DNA from 2 places in the Comamonas sp. CAH-2 genome. Region 1 is predicted to be linked to the other one. Evidence: riboswitches for the same ligand, from Rfam matches in the RefSeq annotation. Region 1 holds a riboswitch; the other holds the start of a gene.
What was found. A riboswitch is a leader RNA that binds a small molecule or an ion and turns the genes downstream of it on or off. The one in region 1 is predicted to bind thiamine pyrophosphate.
Positions count from the first base shown of each region.

Region 2: it holds a riboswitch for thiamine pyrophosphate, as region 1 does, so the genes downstream of both, thiC (phosphomethylpyrimidine synthase ThiC) here and FYM52_RS05780 (FAD-dependent oxidoreductase) in region 1, are expected to answer to the same signal.

Region 1 covers NZ_VSWF01000005.1:134,617-138,022, reverse strand. The annotation lists gene FYM52_RS05790 (SH3 domain-containing protein) at 1-364, shown strand, start outside; gene thiD (bifunctional hydroxymethylpyrimidine kinase/phosphomethylpyrimidine kinase) at 458-1,324, opposite strand; TPP riboswitch at 1,405-1,537, shown strand; gene FYM52_RS05780 (FAD-dependent oxidoreductase) at 1,599-2,702, shown strand; gene thiS (sulfur carrier protein ThiS) at 2,739-2,936, shown strand; gene FYM52_RS05770 (thiazole synthase) at 3,016-3,406, shown strand, end outside.
Region 2 covers NZ_VSWF01000036.1:14,596-18,001, forward strand. The annotation lists gene thiC (phosphomethylpyrimidine synthase ThiC) at 1-1,900, opposite strand, end outside; TPP riboswitch at 2,209-2,327, opposite strand; gene FYM52_RS15595 (acyl-CoA synthetase) at 2,442-3,406, opposite strand, start outside.

The DNA of each region.
Region 1 (3,406 bases):
CATCAAGGGCAATACCGTCAACATCCGCGCCAAGCCCACGACAAAGTCCGAGATTGCCTGGGAACTGATCAAAGGCTATCCCGTGCAGGTGATGGAGCGCCGTGACGACTGGATCAAGGTCAAGGACTTTGAAGGCCCGCTGGGCTGGGTGCACCAGCCCCTGACCGACAGCGTGCCCCACTACCTGATCAAGGCCGACACCGTCAACCTGCGCGCAGGCCCGGGCACCAACCACAGCGTGGTGACCAAGCTGAGCAAGTACGACATCGTCAAGACCCTGGAAAAGCGCGACGACTGGGCCAAAGTCCAAACGGCCGAGGGCCAGTCTGGCTGGATGCTGGAAAAGCTGGGATGGGGTTGGTAGTCACACACTCCTGGCAGACAGAACTTCTATAAAAAACGGCGCCCTGAGCGCCGTTTTTTTATGGAGAATCGCGGCCCTGCCAAGCCACCACCCTCAGCCCGTGAACACCAGCTGGGCCTGGGGCGCAAAGCCGTGGTTCAGGGGGCCATGGCCCCGCCCGGTGTACACCTCGGCCCCGGCGGCGATGGCCCCCAGGATGTAGCTGCGGGCGCTTTCCACCGCCGCAGGCAGCGGCAGGCCGCGCGCCAGGTAGGCGGCAATCGCCGAGGACAGGGTGCAGCCCGTGCCATGGCCGTTGTGCGTGGGTATGCGCTGCGAACCCAGCTCCTGGCGCGCGCCGTCGCGACCGGCCAGCAAGTCCACCACCCAGTCTCCCGGCAGGTGCCCGCCTTTAAGCAGCACCTGCTGCGCACCCATGTCCAGCAAGGCCTGGGCGGCGGACGCCATGTCCGCCACATCGGCAATCTTGCGGCCAATCAGCCAGCCGGCCTCATCCAGGTTGGGCGTGATCACGCTGGCCAGCGGGAACAGCTCACGCACCAGCACGGCCACGGTTTCATCGTGGATCAGCTTGTCGCCGCTGGTGGCCACCATCACCGGGTCCAGCACCACGTTCGCAATCCCGTAGCGGCGGATGGCATCGGCCACCACCTGCACGATCTCGGGCGCATGCAGCATGCCGATCTTGACGGCATCCACCCCGATGTCCTGCACCACGGCGTCGATCTGCGCCTGCAGCATCTCGGGCGGAATGCCATGGATGCCGCGCACGCCCAGCGTGTTCTGGGCGGTGATGGCGGTGATGGCCGTCATGCCGTAGCAGCCCAGGGCGCTGAAGGTCTTCAGGTCGGCCTGGATGCCGGCGCCACCGCCACTGTCCGAGCCGGCGATGGAAAGCACGCGCGCATAGCGCGGAAAACGGGGGGATGCACTGCCGTGTGGCAGGGGTTGCGTAGTCATGGCAAAAATTATGACCCAAGCCAAGGCTTGTTCACGCACTGGCGCCGCTGTTCCTGCCCTTGTGCTGTAATTGCCGCTTGCGGACGAAACAGGGGTGTCCCGCTGCCACCGGCACCGTGCCGGCGCAGTGCGCGACTGAGAAACACCCTGGGGCCCTGCGCCCCGTTACCCGATCCAGGTCATGCTGGCGTGGGGAGTTTCCACAGAGCAGCAGCCGCACGGCTGCGATGCCCGTTTTGTCCTTGGCGACACTTACCAACGGGAATTCTTCACCATGCTCGCTTTGACCACACCTTCGCACATTGCCATCCTGGGCGCCGGCCTGATGGGCCGTCTTCTGGCGCTGGAGCTGGCGCGCGAGGGGCATCGCGTCGAGGTGTTCGAAGCCAAGGGGCCCGAGGCCGATGGCGCCGCCGCGCGCGTGGCCGCCGCCATGCTGGCCCCGCTGGCCGAATCGGCCATCACCGAACCCGGCGTGGTGCGCATGGGCCAGTACGGGCTGACCCGCTGGCCCCAGCTGATCGCCCAGCTGGATGCCCCTGTGTATTTCCAGCAGAACGGCACGCTGGTGGTCTGGCACCGCCAGGATGCCGCCGATGCCCAGCGCCTGTGCGGCCTGTTCGAGAAGAACCGCCGCCTCAACCCCAGCCTGCCCGCGCTGGAGAACCTGGATGCCCAGCGCCTGCCCCAGGTCGAGCCGGCCCTGCAAGGCCGCTTCAACCAGGGCGTCTACCTGCCCGGCGAAGGCCAGCTGGACAACCGCCAGCTGCTGGCCGCGCTGGAGCAGACACTGACCCGCCTGGGCGTGGCCCTGCACTGGCACACCCCGCGCGAGACCACCGACTTCCAGCCCGGCACCAGCGGCCAGCCCGATCTGGTGCTGGACTGCCGCGGCCTGGGCGCACGCACGCAGTGGAGCGCGTTGCGCGGCATCCGCGGCGAGGTGGTGCGCGTGCACGCCTCCGAGGTGACGCTGCAGCGCCCCACGCGCCTGGTGCACCCGCGCTACCCGCTGTACATCGCGCCCAAGCAGGACCACATCTTCGTCATCGGCGCGACCGAGATCGAATCCGACGACATGGGCCCGGCCAGCCTGCGCTCGGTGATGGAGCTGCTCAGCGCGCTCTACACCGTGCACTCCGGCTTTGCGGAAGCCCGCATCCTGGAAATTGCCACCCAGTGCCGCCCCACCCTGCCGGACAACCTGCCCGCCCTGCGCTGGCTGGACGAGCGCGTGCTGCAGGTCAACGGCCTGTACCGCCACGGCTACATGATCTCCCCCGCCATGCTGGACGCCACGCTGCAGCTGCTGCGCACGGGCAGCGCGGCGCTGGCCGAGGACTTTGACGTGGCCGTGCACGCCCCCATGCTCGCCTGAGCACCGCGCTTCGCCGACAATACGGGCCTTTTGCTTATGAACATCACCATCAACCAGCAGGCAGTGCAACTGCCCGACCCGGCCAATGTGGCCGACGCCGTGGCCCACTGGCAGGCCCAGCCACCGTTTGCGGTGGCGGTGAATGCCGAGTTCGTGCCCAAATCGCTGTACGCCACGCGCCAGCTGGCCGAGGGCGACCGCCTGGAAATCATCGCCCCCGTGACGGGCGGCTGAGGTCCCGGGACACTGCTTCTTCATAAAATCAGCCGCTAGCGCTTGTCTATCAAGCGCTGGCAGCTATCAAAATTTCGCCATGAGCACACCTACCCCCGCCGCAGACAGCCTGGTGCTGTACGGCCAGACCTTCCAAAGTCGATTGCTGCTGGGCACATCGCGCTACCCCTCGCCCGCCGTGCTGGAAGCGGCCGTGGCCCGTGCCAAGCCCGCCATGGTCACCGCCTCGCTGCGCCGCCAGGGCAGCAACGCCGCCGAAACCGGCGCCAGCTTCTGGGAGCTGCTGCGCCAGTTGAACGTGCCCGTGCTGCCCAACACCGCCGGCTGCATGACCATCCAGGAAGCCGTGACCACGGCCCAGATGGCGCGCGAGGTGTTCGACACCCGCTGGATCAAGCTGGAGCTGATCGGTGACGACTACACCCTGCAGCCCGACACGCTGAACCTGGTGGAGGCCGCGTCCCTCCTGA
Region 2 (3,406 bases), on a different contig from region 1:
AGAACTCCCCGCCCGTGCGGTTGAACTCCTCGGCCTTGGCCTGCATGCCGGCGGCAATCCCCTGCTCTTCGGCCACGCCCTGCTGCTTGGCAAAGTCGCGCACCTCCTGGGTGATCTTCATGGAGCAGAACTTGGGCCCGCACATGCTGCAGAAGTGGGCGACCTTGGCGCTGTCCTTAGGCAGGGTTTCGTCATGGAAGGCGCGCGCCGTGTCGGGGTCCAGGCCCAGGTTGAACTGGTCTTCCCAGCGGAAGTCGAAACGCGCTTGCGACAGGGCATCGTCGCGCGAACGCGCACCCGGATGGCCCTTGGCCACATCGGCAGCGTGGGCCGCAATCTTGTACGCGATGATGCCTTGCTTCACGTCGTCGCGGTCGGGCAGGCCCAGGTGCTCCTTGGGCGTGACGTAGCACAGCATGGCCGTGCCGAACCAGCCGATCATGGCCGCGCCGATGGCCGACGCGATGTGGTCGTAGCCGGGGGCGATGTCGATGGTCAGCGGCCCCAGGGTGTAGAACGGCGCCTCGTGGCAGTGCTTGAGCTGCTCGGTCATGTTGGCCTGGATCATGTGCATGGGCACGTGGCCGGGGCCTTCGATCATGGTCTGCACGTCGTGCTTCCAGGCCACTTGCGTCAGCTCGCCCAGGGTCTTGAGTTCGGCGAACTGGGCTTCGTCGTTGGCGTCCGAGGCGCAGCCTGGGCGCAGGCCGTCACCCAGGCTGAAGGACACGTCGTACTGCTTCATGATGTCGCAAATGTCTTCGAAGTGCTCGTACAGGAAGCTTTCGCGGTGGTGGGCCATGCACCACTTGGCCATGATGGAGCCGCCACGCGAGACGATGCCGGTGCGGCGCTGGGCCGTCAGGTGGATGTAGGCCAGGCGCACGCCGGCGTGGATGGTGAAGTAGTCCACGCCCTGCTCGGCCTGCTCGACCAGGGTGTCGCGGAAGATTTCCCAGGTCAGGTCTTCGGCAATGCCACCGACCTTCTCCAACGCCTGGTAGATGGGCACGGTGCCAATCGGCACGGGCGAGTTGCGCACGATCCAGTCGCGCGTGGTGTGGATGTTCTTGCCGGTGGACAGGTCCATCACGTTGTCGGCCCCCCAGCGGATGGCCCAGACCAGCTTTTCGACCTCTTCCTCGATGCTCGAGGTCACGGCCGAATTGCCGATGTTGGCGTTGATCTTGACCTTGAAGTTGCGCCCGATGGCCATGGGCTCGATCTCGGGGTGGTTGATGTTGGCTGGGATGATGGCGCGGCCGCGCGCCACTTCGTCGCGCACGAATTCGGGCGTTATGATCTTGGGGATGGCGGCGCCCAAGCTGTTGCCGGCCAGGCGCAGTTCGCGGGCCGCGTCCTGCTGGTACTGCGCCATCCATTCACGGCGGCCGTTCTCGCGCAGGGCCACGTATTCCATCTCGGGCGTGATGATGCCGCGCTTGGCGTAGTGCATCTGGGTCACGTTCTGGCCGGATTTGGCGCGGCGCGGCTGGCGCTGCAGCGCGGCGGCCTCGGCGCGCAGCAGCGCCACGCGCGCGTCTTCCTCGCCACGCTTGCCGCCGTCGTCCAGCGCCACGCGCTGGCGGCCGACATAGAACTCGCTGTCACCGCGCGCTTCGATCCAGGCACCGCGCACACTGGCCAGGCCCTGGCGCACGTCGATGGAGGCGGTGGGGTCGGTGTAGGGGCCCGAGGTGTCATAGACGCTGACCTGCTCACCATTGGTCAGCGCGATGTCGCGCACCGGCACGCGCAGATCGGGGTGGATGGCCCCGCTCAGGTAGCTTTTGGTGGATGCCGGAAATGGCTGGCGCGACTGGGCCAGCAGATCGGCGAAACGGGCGGCATCGGGGGCATTGCCGGCGGCGGGCGTAAAGATGGCATCGGGGGCGTTCATCGCAGTCTCCAAAAAGCGTGTGAAGTTCATCAAACGCTCCGTGGAGTGCTGGGCCGCTCTGATGGCGTGGGAGATGGCTGGCGCCATCCACCTTCGCCTGCACCTGGCTCCAGCCCTGGCATTGCTCCCACAATGCCTGACCGACGCCACCGGAATCGACCGATTCCGACCAAGGCTGACACGCCCGGTGTTCCATCCCCAAAAGACAAAACCCCAGTGCGCGAGGCGCCTGGGGTTTGCTGTGCCTAGGGATGGTGGGCACCTGCCTGGCCTTGCAAAAGCCCATGTGCCTGTCCATTCCTGGCCCTGCTTCAGGGTCCCGCTCTTCTTCCGCCGGTATGAACCGGATCAAGTTCGTCGGGTTCGCTGGCCACTGTTTTCACAGCGGTTCGCATCTCAGCGCTTTCGCACACCCCGGAGCAGCCGTGAGTATAGGCGCATCTGCGTCGCCCCAGGACACCGGGCAAACGCCTAGGCTTTCAGCATCAAAACCGACTCCAGCGCTTGCTAGGCGTGCGCTGGCAACTATCAATGCTGAAAATCAGACCACGATGGCACTGGCCGAGCCGACCTGCTTGCGCAGCTCGAACTTCTGGATCTTGCCGGTGCTGGTCTTGGGCAGTTCGCCAAACACCACGGCGCGCGGCACCTTGTAGCCGGCCAGGTGCTGCTTGCAGTGGGCCACGATGTCGGCCTCGCTGACCTGGGCGCCCGGCTTGATTTCCAGGAAGGCGCACGGTGTCTCACCCCACTTGGGGTCGGGCTTGGCCACCACCGCCGCCGCCAGCACGGCAGGGTGGCGGTAGAGCACGTCTTCGACCTCGATCGAGGAGATGTTCTCGCCGCCGGAGATGATGATGTCCTTGCTGCGGTCCTTGATCTGGATGTAGCCGTCGGGGTACTGCACGGCCAGATCGCCGCTGTGGAACCAGCCACCGCGGAAGGCATCGTCCGTGGCGCTGGGGTTCTTGAGGTAGCCCTTCATGGCGATGTTGCCGCGGAACATGATCTCGCCCATGGTCTCGCCATCCAGGGGCACGGGCTGCAGGGTCTCGGGGTCCATGACCCGCACTTCGCGCTGCAGGTGGTAGCGCACGCCCTGGCGGGCATTGAGGCGGGCACGCTCGCCAATATCGAGCTGGTCCCAGCGCGCATGCTTGGCGCAGACGGTGGCGGGACCGTAGGTTTCGGTCAGGCCATAGACGTGGGTCAGGTCGAACCCCATGGCCTCCATGCCTTCGATCATCGAGGCCGGGGGCGCGGCACCGGCCACCATGGCCTTCACCCCGACAGGGATGCCCGCTTTCAGCTCGGCCGGCGCATTCACCAGCAGGGATTGCACGATGGGCGCGCCGCAGTAGTGGGTGACGCCGTGCTCGCGCATGGCGTCAAAGATGGCCTTGGCCTCGACCCGGCGCAGGCAGACATTGACCCCGGCGCGGGCCGCCACGGTCCAGGGGAAGCACCAGCCATTGCAGTGGAACATGGGCAAGGTCCACAGGTACA